One region of the Streptomyces sp. NPDC051569 genome, then DNA from elsewhere that is predicted to be linked to it. Evidence: riboswitches for the same ligand, from Rfam matches in the RefSeq annotation. Region 1 holds a riboswitch; each other region holds the start of a gene.
What was found. A riboswitch is a leader RNA that binds a small molecule or an ion and turns the genes downstream of it on or off. The one in region 1 is predicted to bind cobalamin.
Positions count from the first base shown of each region.

Region 2: linked by a shared signal. The riboswitch ahead of ACIBAE_RS24805 (cobalamin biosynthesis protein) and the one ahead of metE (5-methyltetrahydropteroyltriglutamate--homocysteine S-methyltransferase) in region 1 are both predicted to bind cobalamin.
Region 3: linked by a shared signal. The riboswitch ahead of ACIBAE_RS28440 (CbtB-domain containing protein) and the one ahead of metE (5-methyltetrahydropteroyltriglutamate--homocysteine S-methyltransferase) in region 1 are both predicted to bind cobalamin.

Region 1 covers NZ_JBITDJ010000003.1:288,143-297,852, reverse strand. Annotated here, with positions in the region: gene ACIBAE_RS07090 (hypothetical protein) at 1-106, opposite strand, end outside; gene ACIBAE_RS07085 (protein kinase) at 378-2,120, shown strand; partial or broken gene ACIBAE_RS07080 (ECF transporter S component) at 2,234-2,653, opposite strand; cobalamin riboswitch at 2,773-2,988, shown strand; gene metE (5-methyltetrahydropteroyltriglutamate--homocysteine S-methyltransferase) at 3,149-5,467, shown strand; gene ACIBAE_RS07070 (cytochrome P450) at 5,647-6,879, opposite strand; gene ACIBAE_RS07065 (tRNA-dependent cyclodipeptide synthase) at 6,971-7,660, opposite strand; gene ACIBAE_RS07060 (Rieske 2Fe-2S domain-containing protein) at 8,165-9,334, shown strand; gene ACIBAE_RS07055 (biotin/lipoate A/B protein ligase family protein) at 9,495-9,710, shown strand, end outside.
Region 2 covers NZ_JBITDJ010000021.1:23,661-33,370, reverse strand. Annotated here, with positions in the region: gene ACIBAE_RS24830 (hypothetical protein) at 1-527, opposite strand, end outside; gene ACIBAE_RS24825 (alpha/beta hydrolase) at 660-1,802, opposite strand; gene ACIBAE_RS24820 (class II aldolase/adducin family protein) at 1,888-2,547, opposite strand; gene ACIBAE_RS24815 (anion permease) at 2,870-4,138, shown strand; gene ACIBAE_RS24810 (hypothetical protein) at 4,135-4,365, shown strand; cobalamin riboswitch at 4,436-4,580, shown strand; gene ACIBAE_RS24805 (cobalamin biosynthesis protein) at 4,613-5,611, shown strand; gene ACIBAE_RS24800 (cobyric acid synthase) at 5,608-7,194, shown strand; gene ACIBAE_RS24795 (putative cobaltochelatase) at 7,310-9,454, shown strand; gene cobO (cob(I)yrinic acid a,c-diamide adenosyltransferase) at 9,454-9,710, shown strand, end outside.
Region 3 covers NZ_JBITDJ010000033.1:28,258-37,967, reverse strand. Annotated here, with positions in the region: gene ACIBAE_RS28470 (replication initiator) at 1-1,246, opposite strand, end outside; gene ACIBAE_RS28465 (DUF2637 domain-containing protein) at 1,398-2,144, opposite strand; gene ACIBAE_RS28460 (hypothetical protein) at 2,180-2,836, opposite strand; gene cobM (precorrin-4 C(11)-methyltransferase) at 3,353-4,111, opposite strand; gene cbiE (precorrin-6y C5,15-methyltransferase (decarboxylating) subunit CbiE) at 4,108-5,379, opposite strand; gene ACIBAE_RS28445 (CbtA family protein) at 5,561-6,358, opposite strand; gene ACIBAE_RS28440 (CbtB-domain containing protein) at 6,379-6,603, opposite strand; cobalamin riboswitch at 6,643-6,793, opposite strand; gene ACIBAE_RS28435 (histidine phosphatase family protein) at 6,909-7,580, shown strand; gene ACIBAE_RS28430 (GlsB/YeaQ/YmgE family stress response membrane protein) at 7,670-7,933, opposite strand; gene ACIBAE_RS28425 (GNAT family N-acetyltransferase) at 8,204-8,770, shown strand; gene ACIBAE_RS28420 (Mut7-C RNAse domain-containing protein) at 8,846-9,580, shown strand; gene ACIBAE_RS28415 (hypothetical protein) at 9,695-9,710, opposite strand, start outside.

The DNA.
Region 1 (9,710 bases):
CCAGTGACAGGCGCCTGTCGGTGATCGGATCGTGCTGGACGATCACCGCGTAGGCCTCGCCGGAGTCAGCGTTGACCACCTTGATCGACTTCTTGGTGTCCGGCATGCCGTCCGAAAACCTCTCACATCAGTGCGGGAACAAGGTGAACTCCTCTGCCCGTCATCATGGTTCACCAACTCCAGGATCGCCAGACACTCGCATGATGTGTGCCGGTGAACGCGTTCACGCCGGCTACACCGACGCCCTCCTGGTGGGGCGGCGCCCGGTGTCGTGGGTGTGCGGGTGTGGGGCGCTGCCGAGGTCGCGGTGGTGTCCTCACGTCCCGGGTCGCGCTCGACCGGTCCGGAGGGCGGAGGTATGTGGCACAGTCGATCCGGTGGACGAGCTGCGACCTCAGGACCCCGCGCGCATGGGCGCTTATCAGCTCCTCGCCCGTCTCGGCGCGGGCGGCATGGGCCAGGTGTATCTCGGCCGGTCGCCCGGCGGACGGCTGGTGGCCGTGAAGGTGATCCGCGACGAGATCAGCGATCACCCCGAGTCGCTGGCCCGGTTCCGGCGGGAGGCCGCGACCGTGGAGACCGTACGCAGCGTCCACACCGCCCAGTTGATCGAGGCATCGCTCGACACCTCCCCGTACTGGCTGGCCACCGAGTACGTGGCGGGTCCCACCCTGCGCGGCGCGGTCGCCGCGAGCGGCCCGTTCCCGCCGGACAGCGCGCTGCGGCTGGTCGCGGCGCTCGCCGAGGGGCTGGCCGCGGTCCATGTCCACGGCGTCACGCACCGGGACCTGAAACCGCAGAACGTCATCCTCGCGTCGCAGGGACCCCAACTGATCGACTTCGGCATCGCCCGGGGGCTTGAGCAGACGATTCTCACCCGGGACGGAATGGCGCCGGGGACACCCGGTTACGCGGCGCCCGAGGTCGTCCTGCGCAACGAGGTCGGCCCGGCGGCGGACGTTTTCGCGCTGGGGGCGACGCTCGCCTACACGGCGACGGGCCGGCCCCCGTTCGGCGCGGGCAACGCGGCGGTGGTGAGCTATCGGGCCGTGCACGAGGACATCGACGTGGCGGGGGTACGGCCCGACCTGGCGGCGCTGATCCGGCGGTGTGTCGCCAAGGACCCGGCGGAGCGGCCCGCGCCGGCCGCCGTGATCGCCGCCTGCGCGGTGGACTCGGCGCTGGCGACGGACCCCCATTACCGCTCGCTGTTCCGCGACGCCGAACCCGCGGCCGTACCGGGGCACGTGAACGCACCACCCGTGCCGTACGGTGCGCACACTCCCGCGCTGCCGGAGCCGGAGACCGGGGCACGGACACGGCCGGAGGACCGCGAGGCGGAGCCGGCGGTGGCGACCGTATCCGCGGGGCCGTCCGGCAGCACCCCGTACGGCGGGCCGGACAGTCGGCGAGGCGGCGGCCGGGGCCGGGCCTGGCTCGCGCTGGGTGCGGTGGCACTCGCCGCGCCGTTGACGGTCTGGCTGCTCCCAGGAGCGGACAGCGGGGACTCCGGAAAGGCGCCCACGACCGGGGGCACCGCCTCCGCGCCCGGCACCGCGTCCCGGCCGGCCACCACCGCTCCGGCGGCAGGACCGCCGGACCATATCGTGAACGACCGTGTCTCGCAGGACCGCTGGAGCCTGTCGGAGGATCCGGCGGAGGCGGCGCAGGGCATCGGCTTCTGTGACCTGGCCGGCCTCACCGAGGCCACACCGCCGACCGGCCTGCGGTCCTCCGTCGCGCACACCACCGGCTCGGACACCGCCTCGGTGGCGCTGCGCCCCCAGGGCGCGGGACAGGGAAAGCGGCCCGCGCCGTACTACGTCTCCGTGGGGGTCCGGCCCCCGCACGAGACGGACCGCTCCACCGGCAAGCCCCTTCCGTCCACCGGTACGGGCACCGGGTTCACCAGCAGGCCCGTCGATCTCTACTCCGCCTGGTCCTCGGGCGGGACCATCAAGCTCAGGTATCCCGACGACTTCCGGGCCCACTTCGGCGAACGGACCGTCGACGCTCTCCCGGTGGGCGACGACCTGGGCGACTGGACGGTGATCCTCTATCACGTCGAGGGCGGGCCGGCGAAGTACACACCCGTCGCGTGCAACGGATTCCACGCCTGAGTCGCCCCGGTCGGCCCGCCACCCGGACGGAACAGCTGCCGCACCGGCCACGCGGCAAGGGTCGCGGCGGCAGTGGGGGATCCGGTTTCTTCCGGTCGACGTTCCATCCGTCGTCACCGGGCGGAGCCCGCGCGGGTCCCTCGGGACGGTGCCTGGTCGCTCCCGAGGGGCTCTCGGAACCGGACGGGTGCGCGGAAGCGGGCGCGTCGGGCGGCTCTGCGGAACGTGGTGAGCACCGCCGGGCCCGCCGGGGTGACGCACACGAAGTTGGTGACGGCGCTACCGGTGTCCCAGCCGAGGGAGGTGGCGAGGTCGAAGGCGAGGTAGCGGTGCCACTGCTCGGTGAACGGCAGCCCGGGGAGGTAGGCGATGGAGCTGTGCGGGTCGAGGGAGAAGGGCCACAAGGAGAGGTTGAGCAGGAGGACCTCGCGGCGGCCGCTGGCGCGGGGCAGGAAGCCGGCGGGCATGCCGCCGAAGGCGCAGCCGAACATCTGGTACGGCATCCAGGGCCCGAAGCCGCCCGTGATCAGCGCGGGACGAGTCCCGATGCGGGCCGAGCCGGTACGGTGCCCGGCCCGCATCGCGGACGCCCGTGGTGAGCCCGCGCGCATCCGGAATATGAGCAGAGGTGACGCGGAGTTGCCCGCGCTCTAGGCTGGAGGGTGCAGCTGGTTCGCCCTGTCCGCCAGGCAGGGTGTCGTAAGAGGGAACCCGGTGGAAATCCGGGACTGCCCCGCAGCGGCGAGTGGGAACGACCGCCGTCATACGCACTGGATCCGAGCGGATCCGGGAAGCGACGGCCAGTGGGAATCTGCCTCGGCAGGTGTGCCCGCGAGTCCGAAGACCTGCCCGTTGCCCGTACGTGACCGATCGGGTGCGGATATCCCGGTGACCTCGTGGGCGGGTCGGCGTACATACCAGACGGATGAGCGCGCCGAGGGCGCGACCAGTCGGTCCGGTTCGTCATCCCTTCGCGTCCGCGTCCCGTCTCCGGGAGCTTCAGGAGTCATCTCGCGAAGGAGATTTCCGTGACAGCGAAGCCGACAGCCCCGGCAGCACGGGCCACCGTGTACGGCTACCCCCGCCAGGGTGCGAACCGCGAACTGAAGAAGGCCATCGAGGGTTACTGGAGGGGCCGCGTCACCGTCGGCGCCCTCCGGGAAACGGCAGCCGACCTGCGCCGGTCCAACTGGCGGGAACTGGCGGACACCGGCGTCCACGAGGTGCCCACCGGTGACTTCTCGTATGACGACCACATCCTGGACACCAGTGTCATGGTAGGCGCCGTGCCCCAGCGGCACCGTGCGGCCGTCGAGGCCGATGCCCTGGACGGTTACTTCGCGATGGCCCGCGGCACCCAGGACGTGGCGCCGCTGGAGATGACCAAGTGGTTCGACACCAACTACCACTACCTCGTTCCCGAACTCGGCCCGGACACCGTCTTCACCGCCGATTCCGCCAAGCAGGTGGGCGAGCTGACGGAAGCCCTCACACTCGGGCACACCGCCCGGCCGGTGCTCGTCGGCCCCGTCACGTATCTTCTGCTGGCCAAGCCCGCCCCCGGCGTGGCGGCGGATTTCGCACCGCTGACCCTGCTGGACCGGCTGCTGCCCGTCTACGCCGAGGTGCTCGCCGACCTGCGTGCCGCCGGGGCCGAGTGGGTCCAGCTCGACGAGCCCGCACTGGTCCAGGACCGCACGTCGGCCGAGCTGGACGCCGCCGCCCGCGCCTATCGCGACCTCGGCTGCCTGAGCGACCGGCCGAAGCTGCTCGTCGCCTCCTACTTCGACCGGCTCGGTGAAGCTCTGCCCGTCCTGGCGAAGGCCCCGATCGACGGCCTGGCGCTCGACTTCACGGACGCCGCCGCGGCCAACCTCGAAGACCTCGCGGCCGCCGGAGGGCTGCCCGGCAAGCGGCTCGTCGCGGGCGTCGTCAACGGCCGCAACATCTGGATCAACGACTACGAGAAATCGCTGGCCACCCTCGCCACCCTCCTCGGCCTCGCCGACCAGGTCGACGTGGCCGCCTCCTGCTCCCTGCTGCACGTCCCGCTCGACGCGGCGGCCGAACGGGACATCGACCCGCAGATCCTTCGCTGGCTCGCCTTCGCCCGCCAGAAGACCGCCGAGATCGTCACCCTCGCCAAGGGGCTCGCCCAGGGCACCGACGCCGTCGCCGCGGAGATCGCCGCGAACCGCGCCGACCTCGCCTCCCGCAAGAATTCCCCGATCACCCGCGACTCCGCTGTACGGGCCAGGACCGCGACCATCACCGACGCCGACGGCCGTCGCTCACAGCCTTACGACGAGCGTGCTTCCGCCCAGCGCGCCCACCTCAAACTGCCGTTGCTGCCGACGACCACCATCGGCTCGTTCCCGCAGACCGCCGACCTGCGCACGGCCCGCGCCGACCTGCGCGCGGGCCGGATCGACACGGCCGGTTACGAAGAGCGGATCACCACCGAAATCGGCGAGGTCATCTCCTTCCAGGAGAAGACGGGCATCGACGTCCTGGTGCACGGCGAGGCCGAACGCAACGACATGGTCCAGTACTTCGCCGAGCAGCTCACCGGCTACCTCGCCACCCAGCACGGCTGGGTCCAGTCGTACGGCACCCGCTACGTCCGCCCGCCGATCCTGGCCGGCGACATCTCCCGGCCCGCACCGATGACGGTGCGCTGGACCTCGTACGCCCAGTCGCTCACCGACCGCCCGGTCAAGGGCATGCTGACAGGCCCCGTCACCATGCTCGCCTGGTCCTTCGTTCGCGACGACCAGCCGTTGGGCGACACCGCCCGCCAGGTCGCCCTCGCCCTGCGCGACGAGGTGGCCGACCTGGAAACCGCGGGCACATCGGTCATCCAGGTCGACGAACCCGCCCTGCGCGAGACCCTGCCACTGCGCGCGGCGGACCGGCCCGCCTACCTGGACTGGGCCACCGAGTCGTTCCGCCTGACCACCGGCGCCGTACGCCCGGACACCCAGATCCACACCCACATGTGCTATGCCGAATTCGGCGACATCGTCCAGGCCATCGATGACCTCGACGCCGACGTCATCAGCCTGGAGGCCGCCCGCTCCCACATGCAGGTCGCGCGCGAACTGGCCGCGCACGGCTACCCGCGCGAGGCCGGCCCCGGCGTGTACGACATCCACTCCCCGCGCGTGCCCGACGCGGACGAGGCAGCGGCGCTTCTCCGCAAGGGACTGGAGGCCATTCCCGCCGAACGGCTGTGGGTCAACCCCGACTGCGGCCTGAAGACCCGCGGCTGGCCCGAGACCAGGGCGTCCCTGGAGAACCTGGTCACCGCGGCCCGCATCGTCCGCGCGGAACTGCCCGTCTCCTGATCCTTCGACGGCCGGGAGGAACGCGTCACGCGCCCTCCCGGCCGGTCACCACCCGCCCCGGCCCTCACCGCGTCGCCCGCGCCGGAGAGTGCGGCCGCGACCAGGCCGTCTCCTGCCTCCGCTCCCGTCGCGGCCGCGACGGAGGCCGTCCGTCGTGGCTCTCGATCCTCCGCGCGGCTTCACCACAGGACGTGGAGTCGTTCGGGTACGCGTTTGATGTTGCCCGTACGCCAGACCAACTGGTCCGCGGGCAGGGCCAGTCGCAGGGCCGGGAGGCTTTCCAGGAGCGCGGTGAGTGCTTCCGCGGCGTGCACGCGGGAGATAAGCGAGGCAGGGCAGAAGTGGGGGCCGGCCCCGAAGGCCAGGTGCGGATTGGGCGAGCGGTCGATGTCGAACCGCTCGGGTCCGTCGAACCGCTCGGGATCGAAATTGGCTCCTTCCACACAGACGAGGACCAGTTCCCCGGCCCGGATCAGGACGTCCCCCACCTGTACGTCGCCGAGCGCGATCCGGGGCAGCCCGTCCCCGATGGACAGCGTGCAGCGCAGCAGTTCTTCCACCGCGCTCGGCATCAGCTCGGGCTCGTCCCGGAGACGTCGCATCATCTCCGGGTGTCGTACCAGGGTGAGCACGGCGTGCAGCAGGAACACATACGTGCTCATCGCGCCGGCCCCGAACAGGGAGGTGACGACGGCCGCCAGCATCTCGTCGGTCAAGGTCCCGCCATCGCGGGTCGGGTCGTCCCGCAGCTCGCACAGCCTCCGGATGAGGCCCCGCTGGGATTCGCGGTCGGCGCGGACGTGCCGCAGCACGTAGGCGTAGTCCTTGTCCCAGTTGGCGGTGCACCCTTCGAACACGGCGGGGCTGGTGACAAAGCCGAGGTCCAGGCCGGCCATGAGCCGGCGCCCGTCCTCACGCGGCAGGCCGAGCACTTCGCAGACCATGGCCGCGGCGTAGGGCTCGGCGAAGCGCTCCCGCAGATCGACCGGTGGGCCTTCCTCGACCATGCTGTCGATCAGCTCGTGCGCCCGCTCGCGCATCCACTCGGCCGACGCCGGGCCGGACCGGGGACCGAATGCCCTGAGCACCTCCTGGTGGAGGCCCGCGCTGTTGACGTTCCCCATGGTGTTGACGACCTCCGGGGGGATCGTCAAGGCGTACTGGCGCGGCATGCCCGGAGCGGCCGTCGCGCGCAGGCTGAAGTGTTCGCCGTCCTCAAGGACCTGCCGGGCGAGGGCGTAATTGCTGACGAGCCACGCGTCGTCGCCGGTGAGCGTCCGCACCCGGGCGATCGGGCTTTCCTGCCGTAGCCGCGCGCACTCGGCCGGCACGACGTCGCCCCGCCGGGAGAGCGGCCATTCCACCGGCGCGTACGCCCGGTCGGTCTGGGGGGAGGTGGTGGGTGATGACATGGTGGGCTGCTTTCTGTCCGGGTCGTCTTCTCGCGGTGAACGGGCGGCTCGCGCTGGACGGGCGGCTCGCGGTGAACGGGCGGCCGGGGTGTCAGTCCTGGCAGGCGACGATGGCGTAGCCCTGGTTGTCGGCCGGTCTCAGACCGACCACACGGTCGCTGAACAGCAGGCGCCCCAGCGCCATGACCGTGTGGTAGCAGTGGACGGAGGAAGCCACGCCCAGGATGCTCGGGCTGTCCACGAAGAACGGCAGCTCGGCATCGACGTAGCTCTGCACCACCTGCACCTGCCTGGTGGTGGGGAAGGCTCCGGGGTCCAGCCTCTTGGCGAGGAACTGGTACGCCATCTCGTCCCGCACGGCCCGCAGCTCGGTATCGGTGAGCAGCGCGGTCAGCGCTCGCGCCCGGACCTCCTGATACGCGGGCTCTTCCAGGAAGTCGGACAACGGCCGGGCCCGCACCCGGTCCGCCGGCTTGCCCGCATCCTCCAGAGCGCCCTGAATCCGCCGCCGGACACCCCGCAGTTGCTTGGCCGCGCTTCTGCGCGCGTCCGCGAGCTCGTAGCCGAAGGCTTCACACATCGCGTCGAGATAGAGGTCGGCGTAGATCACGTCGACCACGTCGAAGTGTGCCGCCGCCCAGGAAATCGCGTGGGCCAGGCGCCGGCGGCTGAAGTAACTGTTGCCCGTGCTCACTCCGAAGAGCGCGTGATCCCCCTGCTGGAGGATGACGTCGCTCCGTGCTCCGAGCGGCACGGCGTCCACGGCGTCCACGGCGTCCACGGCGGGATCGGCACGTGACGGTAGTTCGCCTTGAGACATGGAACCTCACCCAAAGCAACGACAATCTTACACAGGGTGATATTCCGCATATGACAGAAGACCATGCGGCGCTTCACCCGAATGAGTGCACAAGGGTTTCCGGCCGCGGAGGCGGATGAGCTCGGCGCACTTCGACGGCATCAGCCGGCGCGGGCCGCCGGGCATCCCCGGTCACGGGGCGTCTCACGCCTCCGTCACCCTCCGGGGCGAGCCTGATCAGGGCGATTCCGTGGCAAGTACACAGAGTGATCGAGGAGAACGGCGACAGTGCGCCCCTGGCCACCAGAGCCCTGCGGGATGAACGACCGGGACGTGAAAGGCCGCGTCGGCGGACGCCCCGGAGACGGCGGAGCGGGTGTGCGACGCCCTGTCCGCACGCCGGACGCCTTCTTTCCCCGTTCCATATCCGTGACCCGCGTGCGAGGGAGAACCATGAGCGAGGCACAGTCCGCAAGTGGCCGGTCGATGACATCCGGGTCAGCGGGAAAGCCGCAGGCGCCCGACGATCGTGACGGCGGCGCGACCGACCTTCGGCGTACCGGAATCCATCCGGATTTCTGGTACCCGGTCGCCGTATCGGGCAGCGTGGCGCGGAGCAAAGCGTTCGCCGCCCGATTCGCGGGTCAGCGGATCGCGCTGTACCGGGGCGGGAGTGGCGCGGTCTACGCGCTGGAGGACCGATGCGCTCACCGTCAGGTGCCTCTGAGCATGGGTGTCGTGGAGGGCGAGACACTGCGCTGCTGCTACCACGCCTGGACCTATCGGGGAAACGGCCGTATCTCACAGATCCCGTATTTGCCCAAGGGTGCCGAGCGGCCGCCGCGTGGTGTGCGCTCCTATCCGGTCAGGGAAGCCTACGGTCTGGTGTTCGTCTTTCCCGGCGACCCGGAGAAGGCCGCCACGACACCGCTGCCCGAGCTGCCGGAGTTCCATTCGGCCCGGCACAGGACCATGGTGTTCTCGCGCACGGTGCGCTGCCATTACTCGTTCATGCACGAGAATCTCCTCGACATGAATCATCAATTCCTGCACCGGGGGATCCTCGGCAGGATTCAGCCCGAATTCCTCGGTTCCGACAGCGACGCGCGATCGGTGGAGGCGCGGTACCTCTTCGTTCCCGCCGGCGGGAAGAAGGACCGTGGCGCCGGCCTGCTGTCCGCCGAAGGGATCGGTGGCGGCAACTCGCCCGACGTCATCACCGTCCGCACCGCGTACCCCTACCAAACGCTCCTGGCCGTGCCCCAGAAGGCCGAACTCCCGGCCTTCTCGCTCTGGGCGGCCTACGTGCCGGTGGACGCCGAGCAGCGCGTCTGTCACACGTACGGTCTGCTCATGATCGCGAAGCCACCGGTCCCGGGAGCCCTCCGCCTCGCCTGGCCGTTGATCCGGCGTTTCACGGAACGGGTGTTCGCCGAGGACCGGATGGCGGTCGAGGCCGAGCAGCGGGCCTGGGACGAGCAGGGCGAGGACTGGAACCAGGAAGTCTTCCCGCTGATCCTCAAGGTCCGCGAGGTACTGCGCGACAACGGCGTCCCGATCCGCCCCGAATCCGCGCTGGGCGGTGCCTCCGCCCTCTGCGGCGCCGCGTCGCCGGCCGACCCGGCCCCGTCCGTGGCCCCCCACGGGGCCGGCTGACCCGACGAGGCTGCCCGGCCACGCCCGCTCCGGACCCATGAGCCGGAAGAACGCCTGCCGCCCGGCCCGGTGAAATGTGCGGATTAAACGATAAGGCGGCGGGGTTATGCCGGGTCGGAGCCGACTCGCAGAAGTGGGTCGGGCGGATGGAGGCATGACCGTGCACGGTGAGTACAAGGTCCCCGGCGGCAAGCTCGTGGTCGTCGACCTGGACACGGACGGCGGCGCGCTGCGGAACGTCCGCGTGGCCGGCGACTTCTTCCTCGAACCGGACGAGGCGATCCTCGCCATCGACGCGGCGCTGGAGGGCGCACCGGCCGACACCGACGCCGCCGGCCTCGCCGCCCGTATCGAGGCCGCGCTCCCCGCAGGCACC
Region 2 (9,710 bases), on a different contig from region 1:
AGCAGGGAGAGCACCTGGGGCACGGCCTCGACGACCTCGGCGACCGTCGCCGGGGCGACGTCGGCGGGGGCGGGGTGGACCAGCGACCAGGCGTCGAAGAGCGCGACCCAGCCGCGCAGCACGGCGCTGTCGTCGCGGTCCCATGCCTGGAGCCGCCAGCCGGGCCGCACGGTGCCGCCGTGCAGTTCGACGAGTCCGGCCAGCCGGGCGCGGTCCCAGCCCGCGAGTACCTGCTCGGGGGTCAGTTCCAGTGCGGCCCCCGCCCGTTCCCGCGCGGGAACGGGGAGCGGACCCGCTCCGGGGTCGCGGTCGACGGCCGCCCAGCGGGCCATGCGTACGGCATCGGCGAGCACCTCTCTCGCCTGACGGGCCAGCTCCGCGGGGGGCGGAGTGCCCTCGGGCGGCCGGGGGGCCGGCCGCCCGCGCCCATCGCTTACGGCCCGTCGGGCCGTGGCCAACGGCCGTGAGCGGACGAGTCGGAGTCTGGAGTTGCGCGCCAATTGCTCATCAGGCTTTCGGGACGTCACGGGGGCAGTCTTCCCGCTGACCGCCCGAAAGCCCAAACGGAACGTGTTCCGTCGCTGCCGGAAGAGCGGAGGCGCCCCTCCGGCGGAGGCCGCGCGGGAGGCGACGAGGGGCCGGAAATGCCTGCTGAGGCGCTACATCAGGGGGGTGAGGAAGCGCCTCAGAGCCTCTTCGTACCCGGCAGGGTCGACGTTCCACATCGCCGCGTGCGGAGCGCCCCGCACGGTGTGGAGACCGATCAGGTCCGGACGCCGGGCCGCCAGTGCGCGGGCGGGTTCCCACGACGCGAGGGTGTCATCGGGGCCGTGGAAGATGAGCGTGGGAATCAGGGGGGCGCCGTGGCCCGCTCCCGCACCGGGCCGGCCGCCGCGCAGCCCGTTCCTGCTCTGGGCCGCCCTGCCCTGGGCCGCCCTGACCGCGAGCGGCAGCAGCGGCGCGGGGACGCGGCGGGCGGTGGCCAGCGCCCGCAGGGTGGCCTCCCACTCCAGCACCGGCGAGTCGAGCACCAGCCCGGAGACACGGGCGGCGAGCGCGGACTCGGCCGCGGCGTGGAGCGCCATCGAGGCGCCGGTGGACCAGCCGTAGAGGATCACGCGCTCCGCGCCGTAGCGCACCGCGTAGCGGATGGCGGCGTCGAGGTCGCGCCATTCGGAGTCACCGAGGTGACCGAGGCCGTCCGGGGAGCGAGGGGCGCCGGCGTCGCCCCGGTAGGCGAGGTCGAGCACGGGGAACTGCCGGCCGGCCAGGAATCCCATGAGGTTCATGGGGTGCTCGCGGGTGGTGCCCAGGCCGTGCACGGTGATCACCCAGGTGTCCCGGTGCCCGGGCACGAACCACGCGGGGAGGGGGCCGAGCTCGCCGGGGATCTCCACGTCCTTGTGGTCGAGGCCGAGGGCGACGGCGGGGGTGCCGCTGTACACCTGCGGAGTGAGGTGTACCCGGGTGCCGGGGGTGAGCCTGCCGTAACTGACGCGTTCCAGCCGCCGTACGACGGTGTCGGCGGGGCGCGCCACCCCGGCCTGTACGGGCCCGACGACGGCGTGGACGCCGCGCCCTTCGAGGCCGTACGTGCCGGGTCGCAGTGACGCCAGGCTGCGGGTCAGGGTGACCTGTCCGGCGGCCGTGGCGTGCACGGTGAGGCGGGGATCGCCGGGCAGGGGGCGCCCGGGCGATGCCTTGAGCGCGGCATCGCTGGCGTACCGGCCGGCCGCGACCGCGGCCGCGCCGACACCGATGAGTGTGGAGACGGCAGCTGCCGTCGCTGTAGCCGGGCGCACGCTCTCAGTGTCGGCGCGGCCGGCCGTTCCGGCCAGCGGGCGGGGGCCGTCAGGGGACGGACCGGCCGTGCGCCGGTGCCACGGCTCAGGTCTGGCCGTAGCCCCTGAGCTTCTTCCCGGCCTCGTCCAGCTGTGCCCCGGTGAGCAGCGTGGGCGTCCGCCCCGGGACGGAGGCGGCGGCGAGCCAGAGACGGCACATCCATTCCAGCTGGGCCGTGCGGTCGTACGCCTGGGCGAGGGTGTCGCCGTAGGTGACGGTTCCGTGGTTGCGGAGCAGGCAGCCGGTGCGCCCGCGCAGCGCGTACAGCAGGTGCGCGGCCAGTTCGTCGGAGCCGTACAGCGCGTACGGGGCGACCCGGACGGGGCCGCCGAGGGCCGCCGTCATGTAGTGGATCGGCGGCAGCTCGGACACGAGGGTGGAGACGGCGGTGGCGTGCACGGCGTGGGTGTGGACCACGGCGGTCGCGGAGGTGTTCCGGTAGACGGCGAGATGCAGCGGCAGTTCGCTGGTGGGCACGAACTCGCCGAGGACCCGGCGGCCGTCGAGATCGACGGCGAGTGCGTCCCCGGGGGCGAGCCGGTCGTAGGGCACGCCGCTCGGCGTGACCAGGACCAGGGGGCCGACGCGTACGGAGACGTTGCCCGAGGTGCCGACGACGAGCCCTTCCGCCGCCGTCCTGCGGGCGGTGGCCACGAGGTCCTGCCAGGCCTGTTCGATCGCGTCCCGCGACGGCTCTCCGGTCATGCGGCGATCTTGTCAGCCGGCCGGCGATCTTGTCAGCCGGCCGTGCCCGGCGGAAGCCGGCTCGGGCTCCGGGGGGCTCCGGCTCCGCTTCCGGAGAGGGCGGCCCGGTCCCCGGACGGAGCGAGCGGGTGGGAGCGGCGCGGAAGGATAGGTGAATTCAGCGGCGGAGGGGCGATTCCCGGACGACATGAAAATGACATCTGGGTGACATCACACGTGACAAACCCCATGAGTCACCGCACATACGTGCTCTGTTCATCTTCCGTTCATTCTGACTCCCTACGTTCACCGAGCCACTGACGTCGAACGATTGCCTGGGTACATGGAGCACATGACGCTGCTGCTCGCGATAGTGATCGCGACGGCTCTCGTGTTCGACTTCACCAACGGTTTCCACGACACCGCCAACGCGATGGCGACGACCATCTCGACCGGCGCCCTGAAACCCAAGATCGCGGTGGCCATGTCGGCCGTCCTGAATCTCGTCGGCGCGTTCCTGTCCGTCGAGGTCGCCAAGACGATCTCCGGCGGGCTCATCAATGAACAGGGCATCCGGACAGAAGTGATCTTCGCGGCGCTCGTCGGCGCCATCCTGTGGAATCTCTTCACCTGGCTGCTCGGCCTGCCGTCGAGCTCCTCCCACGCACTCTTCGGCGGCCTGATCGGCGCCACCCTGATGTCCGTCGGATCCTCCGGGGTCAACGGCGGTGTCGTGATCACCAAGATCCTGATCCCCGCGCTCGCGGCGCCCCTCGTCGCGGGCCTCGCGGCCCTGCTCGCCACCCGGCTGACGTACCGGATCGGCCGGGGGACGGACGAGAAGGCCACCGCCAAGGGCTACCGCGCCGGGCAGATCGCCTCCGCCGGTCTCGTCTCGCTCGCCCACGGCACCAACGACGCGCAGAAGACCATGGGCGTCATCACGCTCGCGCTGGTCACCGGGGGCGTCCTCGCCCCCGGCTCCAATCCTCCCCTGTGGGTCATCGTCTCCGCCGGTACGGCGATCGCGTTCGGTACGTATCTCGGCGGCTGGCGGATCATCCGCACCATGGGCGCCGGCCTCACCGATCTCCGGCCGCAGCAGGGCTTCGCCGCCCAGACCAGCGCCGCGACCGTCATCCTGGCCTCCTCGCACCTGGGCTTCTCGCTCTCCACCACGCAGTCCGTCTCGGGCGCCGTGATGGGCTCCGGCCTCGGCCGCAAGGGCGGGGTGGTCCGCTGGTCGACCGCGACCCGGATGTTCATCGCCTGGGGCCTGACCCTGCCCGCCGCGGGCCTGGTCGCCGCCGGCGCGGAGTTCCTGACCCGCCAGGGCAGCTGGGGCGTCGCGGCCGTGGCCGTCCTGCTCGTCGCGGCCTCCGGCGGGATCTGGCTCGCCTCGCGCCGCCGTCCGGTCGACCACACGAATGTCACGGAGACCGGCGGCCCGACCGCACCGGTGGCGGCCGCCGTCACCGCCGTCGCCCCGCCGCCCGTGGCAGCCGCCGGCGGCGCGCAGGACCTCCCGGCCGCCGACCCGGCACGACCCGTCAAGACAGCGGCTCCGGCAGCTGCCCCGGCACCCACCCCGGTAAAGGAACAAGCCGCATGAACATCGACTGGGCGGCTCTCGGCTCCGTCTTCGGCGTCAGCCTCGTGGCCACGATCGGGCTCGTCGGCCTGTTCACCCTGGGCATCGTGGGTCTCGCCAAGCGGGACTCCGCGTCCGGGCGGGGCGCCGCCGGCCCCGTGGTGGCACCGGCCCGTATCGGCGCCTACGCCTGCTTCGCCCTGTGCGCGGCGGCCGTGGCGTACGGGATCTATCTGATCGTCGCCTGACCCGGCCACCGAACGCGTGCCGTGTGGGGCGCGGCACACTGTCCCGTCGCAGGTCAGAGGTGAGTTGACGGTGTTCGCGGAGCGTGGTGGACTTCCGGGGCCATTTACGGAGGCAGAAGAGGAAGCCGGTGCGAATCCGGCGCGGTCCCGCCACTGTCACTGGAGGCCTCGTCCCCCAGGAGCCAGGAACTCTCGCCGCCGCATCACGTCGAGCCGGGGCGCGGACCCTGAGTGAGGACATGTCGCCATGCCTGGCTGGGGTTCAGCCGCCGAGCGGATCTTCGCGTACGGCGCCACCGCCGGCCTCCTCGCCGACCGGATGTTCGGCGATCCACGCCGGGGGCATCCGGTCGCCGCGTTCGGTACGGCCGCGGGGGCTGTCGAGCGGACGCTCTGGCGCGACCACCGCGGGTGGGGCGCACTGCACACCCTGGTCTGCGCCGGTGGCGCCGCCGGGGCCGCGGCGCTCGCCGCCCGGGGGGTACGCGACCGCCCCGCCGCCTCCGCCGTCCTGACCGCCGCCGCCACCTGGGCCGTCGTCGGCGGCACCTCACTGGGCCGGGAGGCACGGGCCATCGGCGGGGCGCTCACCGCCGGGGACATCGAGCGGGCCAGGCGGCGGCTGCCGCATCTGTGCGGACGCGACCCCCAGGCCCTGGACGGGCAGCAGATCGCCCGCGCCGTCGTGGAGTCCGTCGCCGAGAACACCTCCGACGCCGTGGTGGGCGCGCTGGTGTGGGGAGCGGTCGCCGGGGCGCCCGGTCTGGTGGCGTTCCGCGCGGTCAACACGCTGGACGCGATGGTGGGTCACCGGTCCGCCAGGTACCGCCGGTTCGGCTGGGCCTCGGCCCGGCTCGACGATGTGGCCGGCTGGCCGGGGGCCCGGCTGACCGCCGCCCTGGCGGTGCTGGCGGGCGGCCGTCCGCGCGGAGCCGTACGGGCGCTGCGGCAGGACGCGCACCGGCATCCGAGCCCCAACGCGGGCCCGGTGGAGGCGTCGTTCGCGGGCGCGCTGGGCGTACGCCTCGGCGGGACGCTGACTTACGGCGGCCGGGTCGAGCACCGGCCGGTGCTGAACGGCGCGGGGCGGCCCGTCGAGGTCGCGGACATCGAGCGGGCCGTACGGCTGTCGCGCCGGGTGAACACCCTCGCGCTGGCGGTCTGTGTCACGGGCCGGTTCGCGTACGGCGCGCTGCGGCGTGCCCGTGCGGCGGGTACGTCCGGAAGCGGGAAGGAACGCCGATGAGGCTGATGGGTCGGGGCGCGCCCGGCGGTGGCCTGCTGATAGCGGGGACCACCTCGGACGCCGGGAAGAGCGTCGTCACGGCGGGCATCTGCCGCTGGCTGGTACGCCAGGGGGTGAAGGTCGCGCCCTTCAAGGGCCAGAACATGTCGCTGAACTCGTTCGTGACGCGCGAGGGCGCGGAGATCGGCCGGGCCCAGGCGATGCAGGCGCAGGCGGCCCGTGTGGAGCCGTCCGCGCTGATGAATCCCGTTCTGCTGAAGCCGGGCGGTGACCGCAGCAGCCAGGTGGTGCTGATGGGGCGGCCGGTGGGCGAGATGAGTGCGCGCGGCTTCTTCGGCGGGACCGGGGCGTCCCCCGGGAGCACACCGCACGGGGGGCGGGAAGCCCTGCTGGCGACCGTTCTGGAGTGCCTGGAGGAGCTGCGGAGCACGTATGACGCCGTGATCTGCGAGGGGGCCGGCAGCCCGGCCGAGATCAATCTGCGCCGTACCGACATCGTCAACATGGGCATCGCGCGGGCCGCGCGGCTGCCGGTGGTGGTGGTCGGGGACATCGACCGGGGCGGGGTCTTCGCCTCGTTCTTCGGGACGACCGCGCTGCTGAGCCCCGAGGACCAGGATCTGATCGCGGGTTATCTCGTCAACAAGTTCCGGGGCGACGTGTCGCTGCTGGAGCCGGGTCTGGAGATGCTGCGCGGGCTGACCGGGCGGGCCACGCTGGGCGTGCTGCCGTTCCGGCACGGTCTGGGCATCGACGAGGAGGACGGGCTGCGGGTCTCGGTGCGCGGCGCCGTCCGCGAGTCACCGGCGTCCGCCCCGTACGGCGAGGACGTGCTGCGGGTCGCGGTCTGCGCCGTACCCCTGATGTCCAACTTCACGGACGTGGACGCGCTGGCGGCCGAGCCGGGGGTCGTGGTGCGCTTCGTGGACCGGGCCGAGGAGCTGGCCGACGCCGATCTGGTGGTCCTGCCGGGCACCCGCGGCACGGTCAAGGCGCTGGCATGGCTGCGGGAGCGCGGGCTGGCCGACGCGATCGTCCGGCGGGCCGCCGAGGGGCGTCCCGTGCTGGGCATCTGCGGCGGCTACCAGATCCTGGGCGAGCACATCGAGGACGAGGTGGAGTCGCGGGCGGGGGCCGTGGCGGGTCTCGGCCTGCTGCCCGTGCGGGTCAGGTTCGACCGGGAGAAGACCCTGGCCAGGCCGGCCGGGACGGCCCTCGGCGAAGCCGTCGAGGGGTACGAGATCCATCACGGCGTCGCGGAGGTGCGCGGCGGCGAGGCGTTCGTCTCGGACGAGCGGGGAACGCCGCTGGACGGTTGCCGGGTGGGGGCCGTCCAGGGCACGCACTGGCACGGGGCGCTGGAGAGCGACGCGTTCCGGCGGCGGTTCCTGACGGAGGTGGCGCGGGCGGCCGGCCGGCGTTTCGTCCCGGCGCCCGACACGAGCTTCGGAGCGCTGCGCGAGGAGCAGCTCGACCTGCTCGGCGACCTCATCGAGGAGCACGCCGACACGGACGCGCTGCTGCGTCTGATCGAGGAGGGGGCCCCGGCCGGGCTGCCCTTCATCCCGCCGGGGGCGCCATGACGACCGTCGAGGCGCGTCGGCCGCGTCAGCCGCGTCAGCCGCGCGGGACGGTACAGCCGTGTGACGCCGTGAAGCCGCTTGAAGCCGTGAAGCAGTACGAAGGAGCGATCAGCATATGAGCACGCCTTTCCCGTTCACCGCCGTCGTGGGGATGGACGATCTGCGGCTGGCCCTGCTGCTCAACGCGGTCAGTCCCGCCGTGGGCGGTGTCCTCGTACGCGGCGAGAAGGGCACGGCCAAGTCCACGGCCGTACGGGCCCTCGCGACACTGATGCCCGAGGTGGCGGCCGTCGCCGGCTGCCGGTTCAGCTGCGATCCCGCCGCGCCCGATCCCGGCTGCCCGGACGGCCCGCACGAGAGCGGTCCCGGGATATCCCGGCCGGCCCGGATGGTCGAGCTGCCCGTCGGCGCCTCCGAGGACCGGCTCGTCGGGGCGCTGGACATCGAACGGGCTCTGGCGGAGGGCGTGAAGGCTTTCGAGCCCGGGCTGCTCGCGGACGCGCACCGGGGCGTGCTGTACGTCGACGAGGTCAATCTGCTCCACGACCACCTGGTGGACCTGCTGCTGGACGCGGCCGCCATGGGTGCTTCGTACGTGGAGCGGGAAGGCGTCTCCGTACGGCACGCCGCGCGCTTCCTGCTCGTCGGGACGATGAACCCCGAAGAGGGCGAGCTGCGGCCGCAGTTGCTCGACCGGTTCGGCCTCACGGTCGAGGTCGCGGCCTCGCGCGAGCCGGAGCTGCGGGTGGAGGTCGTACGGCGGCGGCTCGCGTACGACGACGATCCGGCCGGCTTCGCCGCGCGCTGGGCCGACGAGGAGAGCGCGCTGCGGGAGCGCGTCTCCGCCGCGCGCGCCCTCCTGCCCGGGGTGCGGCTCGGTGACGCGGCGCTGCTGCAGATCGCCGCGACCTGCGCCGCCTTCGAGGTCGACGGGATGCGGGCGGACATCGTGATGGCGAGGACCGCGACGGCGCTGGCCGCGTGGGCGGGTCGTACGGATGTCACCGCCGAGGACGTACGGCAGGCCGCGCTGCTCGCCCTGCCGCACCGGCGGCGCCGCAATCCGTTCGACGCGCCGGGTCTGGACGAGGAGAAGCTAGACGACACGCTGGAGCGGTTCGCCGGCGACGAGGGGAACGACGCGAGCGGTACGAACGGCCAGGGCCCCGACGGGGACGACGACCCGGACCACGACCCCGATCCCGACGGGCCCGACGGTCCTGACGGACCCGGCGGCGGGGGCGGGCAGCCGCCGCGATCCGGCCCGGAGGAATCCGACACGCCGCCCCAGGACACCTCGGGGCAGGACGACACGCCCGCGCGGCCGGAACCGGGGACCGCGCCGGAGAGCACGCCCGAGGGCGGAGGGCCCCAGCGCGCCAGCGCCGGTGACCAGTCCGCCGTACGGTCCGCGGAGCCGTTCCGCACCAAGATGCTGAGCGTCCCGGGTCTGGGTGAGGGCGCGGCCGGGCGCCGGTCGCGGGCGCGCACCGAGCACGGCAGGACGACCGGTTCGCGGCACCCGCGCGGCGCCCTGACCAAGCTGCATCTCGCGGCGACCGTGCAGGCCGCCGCCCCGCACCAGCGGGCGCGCGGGCGGAGCGGCCCGGGCCTGGTGGTCCGCCGGGACGATCTGCGGCAGGCGACCCGGGAGGGGCGCGAGGGGAATCTCGTGCTCTTCGTGGTCGACGCGTCCGGGTCGATGGCGGCCCGGCAGCGGATGAGCGCCGTGAAGGGCGCCGTGCTGTCGCTGCTGCTCGACGCGTACCAGCGCCGCGACAAGGTCGGGCTGGTCACCTTCCGGGGCAAGGACGCCGAGGTCGCGCTGCCCCCCACGTCGTCGGTGGACGCTGCGGCGGCCCGGCTGGAGTCGCTCCCGACGGGCGGGCGCACTCCGCTCGCGGCCGGGCTGCTCAAGGCGCATGACGTCCTGCGGGTGGAACGGATGCGCGATCCCGCGCGCCGCCCGCTGCTCGTGGTGGTGACGGACGGCCGGGCGACCGGCGCGCGCGGCTCACGCGCGGCGGGCGGCCCCGACCCGGTGGCGCTCGCGTCACGCGCGGCGCGGCTGCACGCGGCGGACGGGACGGCGTCGGTGGTCGTGGACTGCGAGTCGGGGCCCGTACGGCTCGGTCTCGCGGGCGCGCTCGCGGCCGATCTGGAGGGCATGGCCATCACCCTGGACGAGCTGCGCGCCGACAGCATCGCCGGGCTGGTCAGGGACGTACAGGGAACCAACGCACCCAGGAGGGCCGCATAATGCCGCAGGGACAGCCGGAAACCGTACCGGACGACGGTCTCACCACCCGTCAGCGCCGCAACCGCCCGCTCGTTCTCGTCCACACGGGGACCGGCAAGGGTAAGTCGACGGCGGCGTTCGGGCTGGCGCTGCGCGCCTGGACCCAGGGGTGGCCGATCGGGGTCTTCCAGTTCGTGAAGTCCGCGAAGTGGAAGGTCGGCGAGGAGCAGGCCCTGAAGGTGCTGGGGGCGAGCGGCGAGGGCGGTTCCGTGGCCTG
Region 3 (9,710 bases), on a different contig from region 1:
CGCGGCGGGCGTTGCGCAGCGCGCCGAGCGTGACGGAGTAGCGGCGGGACTTGGTGGAGAAGTGGCCCCGGAAGCCGAGCATGTGGGCCCACTTCCAGAGCTTGAGTTCGGAGAACTCGGGCAGCTTGCCCAGTTCCCAGCAGGTGCGGATCATCTGCCGTACGTGGCGGGCGACGGCGAGCCGGGGCAGTGGGCGGGCCTGTCCGGTGCCGGCGCAGGCGGTGCAGGGGAGTGGGGTTCCGTGGGGCAGGAGGGTGGCGCCGCGTCCCTGGCAGGGGCGGCAGTACAGGGCGCGGTCGAGGGTGCCCGAGGCGTCGGCGGACTTGGTGGCGTACTTCGCCACGTAGGCGGCCACGGCCTGGTCGGTGAGTTCGCTGTCGGTGCCGAAGGCGGCGATCTCGGTGACGTCGAGTTGCGTGCCCCAGGAGAGTTCGCGTTCCCCGATCGCGTCCGAGGTGACCGTGATGCGGGCGCGTGGTGCGGCGGAGCGGATGGCGTCGGTGAGTACGGCGGCGGTGGCGTAGGACGGTGGGGGCTGGGTGTCGCCGTCCGGGCCGTCGAGGCGGATCACGGCGTGGAAGTGGACCAGGCCGCGCTTCTGATACTCGGCGACTTTGGCGAAGGACACTCGAAACACCGCGCGGGCGGCCTTCTGGGTCAGGCCGAGCCGGGTGGCGAGTTCGCGCCGTAGGTAGATCGCGAAGCGGGCCCACAAGGCTCCGGCGTGGGCGTTGAACAGGACCGCGCCCGCGTAGTCGTACGTCGCCGGATTGAGCGGCGTGCCGAGCAGCGTGTCTGTGGGTTCGTGCCGGGTTCCGCAGCGGCAGGGCCGGGCGTCGGGGCGGTTGTGAACGGGGCCGAAGGAGGGGGCGGTGAGGGTGGCGAAGACGCGGGGGTGGGTGCGGACGGTGTCGGGGATGGTCTTGCCGCCGGAGAGGCCGGCGCGGATGAGGTGGTAGGTGTCGGCGGCGTAGAGACGGGAGCAGGCCGGGCAGCGGGAGGAGCGGCGGTTGCCGCACGTAGTGAGCAGGCTGCCCGTGGGCTCCTCGGCGGAGCTGTAGGAGCGCAGCACCTCCCCGGTCATGGCATCGACGGTGGTGCTCTGGCCGGTGAGGCGGACGGGTTCGGTGCAGCCGCCGAGGTGTTCGATCTGCTGCTGTGCGCGGTCGAAGTCGGGGTGGTTGACGAGGTGGAGCAGGTCCCGTACGGCGGGGCTTGCCACGTGGCGCAGGTCCAGGGTGACCATTCGGGGCGTGTCCCTTCTGTCGGGCGGGGTGGCCCCGAGCAGCAACCAGCCAGGCGAAGAGGCGTCTTGGTGCTGCTCGGGGCATGACGAACCAGGCCCATGGACGGGCGTGGGGCTGAGCGAGGGGGATGCGGCCGGTGAGGGACGGGGCTCAGAGCTGAGCGAGAGCGGCGGTGGCCACCGGCAGGGCAACGCCCATGCGAGTCCCCAACTGGGCCGCTGTGATAGGCGCTTCGTGATCGGCGCGGTGAGTGTCCGCGATGCGCCGGGCCGCGTCCAGCAGGGCGACCGGCAGAGCCGGGCCGGAGGCGGAGTGGGCCGTCTTGGCGACGGTGGTGGGCAGAGCGGCGGCCGGAGCGGGCTCCAGCTCCTCGATCAGGGAGGCGACGAACTGCGGGGCGGGCATCGGGGGTGCCGATTCGGGTGATGGTGCGACGTCGGGCACCGGATCGGCGGCAGGGGTGGCGGCGGTGGCCTCCAGGTTCTGGGTGGGGCGGGTGTGGGTGTGGAACTGGGCGAGGAAGGCGGGGCCGACGTGGCCCCAGCCGAGGAGCAGGAGCGGGGCGACGGTGTCCAGGCAGGCCCGTCCGTAGCGTCCGGCCAGCAGGGGTTCGGCGGTGTTCAGCGCGAGGGTGAGCAGCCCGCACAGGTGCAGCAGTCGGTTACCGGCCCGCAGCTCCGCCTTGGGCACACCGCGCAGGGCCAGGAACCGCAGGGCGACCAGGAGCCCGACGACCGACAGGTCCACCATAGGGGCGATCAGCGGCGCGATCGGGTGGGGAACGCCGAGCCGCAGGGCGAGCGCCCAGACGTTGCCGAAGGAGAAGACGAAGGCCAGGGCCGCGATGACCGCCATGACCACGGTCACGGTGCGCCGGGTGAACCGCTCCTCCGTCATATCCTCGACCTTCTTTCTGGCATGGGTTGTTCGGTCTACTTGGCGAGCGGGACAGGGGCGCCGTCCGGTCCTTCGTCGTCGGGGAATGTCCGGCCGGTCGAGTCGAGGAGGGCGTCCAGGCACAGGTCCGGGTCGGCGGTCAGGTGCGAGGTATCTTCGGCGACGCGGGCCGCGTCGGCGTCTGAGACGTAGGGGGTGCGGATGCGCGTGTAGCCGGGGCGGCCCTGCATCGCCATCACGGCGACGCCGACGTAGGCGGGGTCCTGCAAGGTGACGGGGCTGGCGTCGGGCCAGTTGCGGATGTCGTCGCCCAGCGCGGCCACGGCGGCTTCCACGGTCTTCTGCGCGAAGGACAGCCCGATGGGGCACACGTCGCGGATGAAGGTGGGGATGGCATCACCGGTGGTCTTCTGGCTGATCAGGATCACCAGGATGCCGACGCTGCGGCCCTTCTTGACCAGGTCCTCCACCAGTCGGGCGTTTTCCGCCGTCAACGCGGCCAAACGTTTCGTCTCGGCGTCGCTGCCCTTGTACTCGCGGAAGTACGTGTGCGCCTCATCGATGATCAGGACCGTGAGCGGCCACTCAGGGGAGGGGCCGACGTGCCACATGTTCTTGACGCCCAGCACGTCGCGGATGGTCGCCGAGCGCCGCTTGCGCAGGTCCACCAGGCGCTTGAACGTGACACGCATGCGGGCGCGAGCCGAGGAGCTCCTTGACCACGATGAGCCGGCGCCTTGTTCTGGCAGCAGGATGGCGGTCGAATGCCTGCGATGGTGGCAGCTGATCGCGCGGGGCCCTGCTCCGGAGGGAGACGGTGGTGACATCTGAGGCTGCCGGGGTTCGAGCGGCTTGCCGGTGGGGGTGGTGAGGACGGGGGCGTTGTCGGTCCAACCCGTTCCGGCGTCCCCTCTCGCTCCCCTGACCGAGGAGCGGATTCGGTCCGCCCCCCCAAGGCGAAGACAGCGTTTGAGGCAACGTCGGCGTACGCAGTGGCCCCCACCGAGACGGTTCGGTGGGGCCTGCTGCCTTCGCCGCACGAGAGTGGTGGCGCTGGTCAGCGGTTCCCGCCGGTCGGCGACGGGGCCACCGGTGGCTGATCATGCTCCTGTCCGCCCCCTGGCGGCACTCACCGGTCACATGTGACCGGTGACCGGTCAGCGCGCTCCTCGGTCGCCCCGGCTCCCAGCCGCCTCAGCCCTCGCCCCTCAACAGGCGTGCGGTTCCCGCCTGTCCCGCTCCGGTGAGTACAGGTGGCTGTCCCTGAACTGTTCCGCTCCCAGCGTCCGGCCCACCATGATGACCGCCGTCCGCACCACGCCCGCCGCCTTCACCTGCTCGGCGATGTCCCCCAGCGTTCCCCGCAGGACCAGTTCGTCCGGGCGGCTGGCCATCGCCACCACCGCCGCCGGGCAGTCCGCGCCGTAGTGCGGCAGCAGTTCCGCCACGACCCGGTCGACGTACCTCGCCGCGAGGTGCAGTACCAGCAGCGCTCCGCTCTTCCCGAGCGTGGCCAGGTCCTCGCCCTCCGGCATCGGGGTGGCCTGCTGGGCGACGCGGGTCAGGATGACGGTCTGGCCCACCGTCGGTACGGTCAGTTCGCGCTTCAGGGCGGCTGCCGCCGCCGCGAACGCCGGTACTCCCGGGACCACTTCGTACGGCACCCCCGCCGCGTCCAGTCGCCGCATCTGCTCCGCGACCGCGCTGAACACCGACGGGTCACCGGAGTGCAGCCGGGCCACGTCCTGGCCCTCCTCGTGCGCGCGGACCAGTTCCGCCGTGATGCCGTCCAGGTCCATCCGGGCCGTGTCGATGAGCCGCGCGTCCGGCGGGCAATCGGCCAGCAGTTCGCGCGGCACCAGGCTTCCCGCGTACAGGCACACACCGCACTCCGCGAGCCTGCGCGCGCCCCGCACCGTGATCAGGTCGGCGGCGCCGGGGCCGGCGCCGATGAAGTACACCGTCATCGTTCTTCTCCTGAGGATTCCCCCGAGGGGACGTGCGAAAGGTCTTTCGTGACGGCCCACTGGGTGACCGGCATGGCCTGTCGCCAGCCGGTGAATCCGCCCACCGGGACGGCGTGCGCGACCGCGAGGCGTACGAGGTCGCCGCCGAACCGGCGATACCACTCGGCCAGCAGCGCCTCGGACTCCAGCGTCACCGTGTTCGCGACCAGCCGGCCGCCCACCGGCAGCGCCGCCCAGCACGCTTCCAGCAGCCCCGGCGCGGTCAGCCCGCCGCCGATGAACACCGCGTCCGGCACCGGCAGCCCCGCCAGCACACCGGGGGCCGCGCCCGTGACGACCCGCAGGCCGGGGACGCCGAGAGTCCGCGCGTTGCGGCCGATACGTTCCGCCCGTACGGGATCGCGCTCCACCGACACCGCACGACACGCATGGTGCGTACGCATCCATTCCACCGCGATCGATCCCGACCCGCCCCCGACATCCCACAGCGTCTCCCCGGGCGCGGGCGCGAGCACGGCCAGCGTGGCGGCCCGTACATGACGCTTGGTGAGCTGACCGTCATGCTCGTACGCGGTGTCCGGCAGGCCGGGTACGGCTCCGAGCCGCGGCGCGTCCGGGGCGCGGCGGCACTCGACCGCCACGACGTTCAGCGGATCGCCCGCCGGCTCCGCCCAGTCCCGCGCGGTGCCGTCGACGTGCCGTTCCCGCTGTGCCCCCAGCTGTTCGAGTACGTGCATACGGCTCGGCCCGTACCCCCGCTCACGCAGCAGCGCCGCGACCTCGGCGGGGGTGGCGGCCCCGGCGCTGAGGACCAGGATCCGGCGGCCGTCGTGGAGGGCGGCGGCCAACCGCTCGGCGGGACGGCCGACGAGCGTGACGACCTCGGTCTCCTCCACGGGCCAGCCGAGCCGCGCGCAGGCGTACGACACCGACGACGGATGCGGCAGCACCCGCAACGCCCCGGCGCCCACGACCTCGGACAGGGCCCGCCCGATCCCGTAGAACATCGGGTCCCCGCTGGCCAGCACGGAGACCCGCCGGCCGGCGTGCGCGGCGAGCAGCCCGGGAACGGCGGGCCGCAACGGCGACGGCCAGGCCACCCGCTCGCCGCCGCACTCGTCCACGGGGAGAAGCTCCAGCTGCCGGGGCCCACCGATCAGCACATCGGCTTCGCGCAGCGCCCGCCGCGCATCCTCCGCCAGGCCGGGCCACCCGTCGGCGCCGATCCCGACAACGGTCACGGGGAGCGCGGGGGGTGCAGGGCTCACTGCCACATACCTCTGGACTGGGGGAATGACCGGGGAAGGCCGACCCCGAACTCTACTGGCCGGGGGCACGGAGCCTCGACGGGCATCGAGCGGCGGACAGCACGCGCGGAAAGGTCGCGGGCGGGAGACGCGGTGGGGCCCGGCGTGAATACGCCGGGCCCCACGAGCACACGCAGGGGGGTTACGGGGCCGTCCGGACGGTGGCCGGCACCGCCTGACGCGGCTGGAGCACCCGCTCGGCCAGCGCCCCGAAGATCAGCCCGAAGGCCGTCCAGAGCAGGGCCTGTACGCCGATCGACGCCAGCCGGAATTCCCAGAGCAGAGCGGCCGGGAAGGCCTCCGGGATGGCATCGGTGTTGGCGGGCAGGACAAGGCAGGCCACGGCGACGACGACGGCGTATCCGGCACCGGCGACGACCGTCGCGTTCCAGTTGCCGAGGCGCGGGGCGAGCCTTCTCCCCGCGATGACGGCGATGGCCGCCAGCAACACGCTCAGCAGGATCATGAGGAAGTACATCGTGGTGCGCTTGCCGATGGTGTCCGGGTTTCCCACCGCCGGTGGCATCGCCGGGTACTTGAGGAACGGCACCAGGTAGACGGTGAGGAAGGCGGCCCCGGCGATCAGGGCCGAAGTCGCCCGCGGACCCAGTCCGCCGATCCTCCCCAGGCTGACGGAGAAGACCAGCGAGGCGATTCCGCCCAGAGCCACCCCGTACACGAGGAGGCCGGTGGCCAGCCCGAACGTCGACTGGACCGGCCGGCTGACGAGTTCCTCCTCCTCGTCCGAGGCCTCGGAGGCATCCGGGGAATGGGCCGCGCCGTGCTGATGAGCGGGCGCGGACTGCGTCTCCTCCAACGCGATGGAGTCCCGTACGGAAGGCTCTCCCGCCACATAAGCCAGCGCGAACGCGAAGAGTCCGGCCAGCACGCCCGCGATCATGCCGCGGACGAGGAGAGTTCTGACGGTGGAGGCATGCATTGCGTGATCTCCGTCAGCGGTCAGTGGCAGGGAAAGCCGAGCAGGTGACGGCCGTCGTGCACCCACTCGTGCACACCCGCACCGGAGAACACCGACGTCGCGCCCTGCTCAGCGCCGACGAAGTACAGCAGCACCAGCATCAGGGTGCCGACGAACACGGCCCACGGCAGGACCGCGCGCAGCGGAATAGGGGTCACCGCGGCGCTGGTGGGAGAAATGGCCGGGGGTGCTATGGCCTGAGCCATGACAGAACCTCCTTGGGGAACTCGCGTCCCAGTCAGTGGAGCTCGCACGACGGCCATCGGGTCTGACTCACCGGGCCCCTCTGCGTGGTACGCAGCCGGCACCCGGCATACAGTGGCGCGACCGTGCCGGGCTCTCACCGGACTTCCGTCTCGCCGTCGTGATATCGACGCGAAGGTACCGCGAACAGACAAGCGAGCCAAGAGGCCCCCCTTCCCGACCGGTCGGGCGCACGGCGGGATACGGGCGATCGCCAGGCATCAAACAGGGGAGGGCCACGGGCCGTCGCGACCACCGAGGAGGCCGTATGACCACGCGTGTGACGCTCATCTCACCGGCCATCAGCACAGCACTGCGTGAAGCCCGCTTCGGCGGCCGTGTCCCCGGTGACAGCGGTGTCCCCGACGACACCGGCGACAACGGCGACAACGGCGACACCGACGAACTGGACCCCGCCGGGCTGCGGCAGGCCGAGGCCGTACGGGAGACCTTCCCCCGCGCCGCCGCCCTGTACGTCTCCCCCTCGCGGCGCTGCCGCCGCACCGCCGAGGTGCTCGGCCTGGACGCGTCACCGCTCGCCGATCTCGCACCGTGCGCGATGGGCCGCTGGCAGGGCAGAACCCTCGACGAAGTAGCGGCCGCCGAGCCGCAGTCGGTCTCCGCCTGGCTGTCGGATCCCGCGTCAGCCCCGCACGGCGGGGAATCCATCCGAGCGCTGCACGCCCGCGTCGGCCACTGGCTCGACGCGCTCACCACACGTCCGAGCACGGCCGGCCAGGCGCCGGACAACCCCGGGGGACGCGTCATCGCCGTGGCCGAGCCGGACGTCATCCGTGCCGCCACGGTCCACGCCCTCGGCGCCGGCCCGGAGGCGTTCTGGCGCGTCGACGTGCGACCTCTGTCCGCCACCGAACTCAGTGGCAGGAACGGCCGTTGGAATCTGCTCAGCGGCCGCCCTCTGCACACCGGCCCGCACTGAGAACGCCCTCACACACGCGGGGCGCACACCAGCGTCCTCCAGCACCCTCAAGCCGGCGGGCACTCACGCTCGCGAGTGCCCCCAGCCGCTCAGTGGCGCGCCCTCGCCCGGTCCAGGGCCGCGACACCCACCGCCGCCAGGGCGATCTGGATTATCCATTCGATCCAGTCGGGGCCGTCGGTGTTCGCCACACCCACGGCGGCCGCGATCGCCGTCCCGATCAGCGCCGCGACGATACCGACGACGATGGTCAGCAGCACGCCGATGCGCTGGCGCCCGGGCACCACCAGTCGCCCCAGCACGCCGATGATGATGCCGATCACGATGGCCGTGACAATGCCGGAGATCTCCATGTCCGCTCCTTCTCACCACACCCGCTACCGATAGTGGTGCACGTCAAACGTCTGCCCACCGAACGCCCGTTCAGTCCAAGGATGCGACAGTTCGCCAGTCCGGTTTGACGGAGCCGCCCGAGCCGCCCGAGCCGCCCGAGCAAGCCGAACAGACCGAGCAACTCAGCACACCGGGCGAGTTGGGCGAGTTGAGCGAGCCGGGTGAACGGTGATCTGCGGCGGGATCGCCGGCGCGGCCGGTTGTCGGACCGTCGCCCTACAGTGCCCACCATGAATACCGAAGCACCGCCGGTGAGGATCGAGCCGTGGTCGGAGGACGATCTCGATCTCCTCCGCGCCTCGAACGCACCGGAGCTGATGACCCATCTGGGCGGGCCCGAGACCGAAGAGCAGCTGCTCACCCGGCACAGACGGTACGTCGGTCTGAGCGCCGACCGGACGGGCAAGGGGCGGATTTTCCGCATCGTGCTGCTACCGGACGGCGAACCGGTCGGCACGATCGGTTTCTGGGAGCAGACCTGGCAGGGCGAGCAGCTGTACGAGACGGGATGGGGGGTCCTCACCGAATTCCAGGGGCGGGGCATCGCCGCCGCCGCGGCCGCGGCCGTCGTGGAGCAGGCGCGCACCGAGCGGATGCACCGCTATCTGCACGCCTTCCCGTCGGTGGACAATCCCGCGTCGAACGCACTGTGCCGGAAAGCGGGCTTCTCGCTTCAGGGCCCCCGCCTGTTCGAGTACCCACCCGGGCACTTGATGCAGTGCAACAACTGGCGTCTGGACCTGACGGCCTCCAGCCCCACCCCCGCGCTGAGCCGCCCCGCCGCAGGACCCGCCTGACGCGCGAGTCCCCCGTGTGGACGGCGGCCACGGAAAGCCCTGGCTCACTCCCTCCCCCGGTGACATGCTGACGAGGTGAACGGACCGGAGATCCAGATCAGTTTCGCCCCTGAGCTGCGCCTCTTCGTCGCGGCGGCGCGACGTGAGGGACGTACCGCCCTGCTCACCGACGGCTCGTCCACCCTCGGCCATGCCGTCGAGTCGCTGGGTGTCCCCCTCACCGAGGTCGGTCCGCTGCTCGTCGACGGCCGCGAGGTGTCCGTCGCGCACCTCCCCGCCGCGGGCGAGTCCGTCGACGTACGGGCCGTGCCCCGACCGCAGCACGTGCCGGGCGCGCCCCTGCGCTTCCTCCTGGATGTCCATCTCGGCACGCTGGCCCGCCGGCTGCGGCTGCTGGGCGTCGACGCGGCGTACGAGAACGAGGACCTCGGCGACCCGGCCCTGGCCACTCTCTCCGCCACGGAACGCCGGGTGATGCTGTCCCGCGACCGGGGGCTGCTGCGGCGGCGCGAGATCTGGGCCGGGGCGTACATCTACAGCGCCCGCCCCGACGACCAGCTCCGCGACGTACTGGAGCGGTTCGCGCCCACCCTCGCCCCGTGGACCCGCTGCACCGCCTGCAACGGTGAGCTGGGGGCGGCCGACAAGGAGTCCGTCCAGGGGCGGTTGGAGCACGGCACGCAGCGCGCGTACGACGTCTTCGCGCAGTGCACGGCGTGCGGGCAGGTGTACTGGAGGGGCGCGCACCACGCCCGCCTGGCCGCCATCGTCGAGGACGCCGTACGCGAATTCGGCGGCGCGGCGGCCTGACGACGCGGACGGGCGCACGCGCCCGACGATCGGGGCAACGCGGAGCCGACGCAGAGCCGACGCAGCCGACGCAGAGCCGATGCGGGGCCACGCCGGGCGATGCGGGTGATCCCGTCAGAAGGCGTACAGG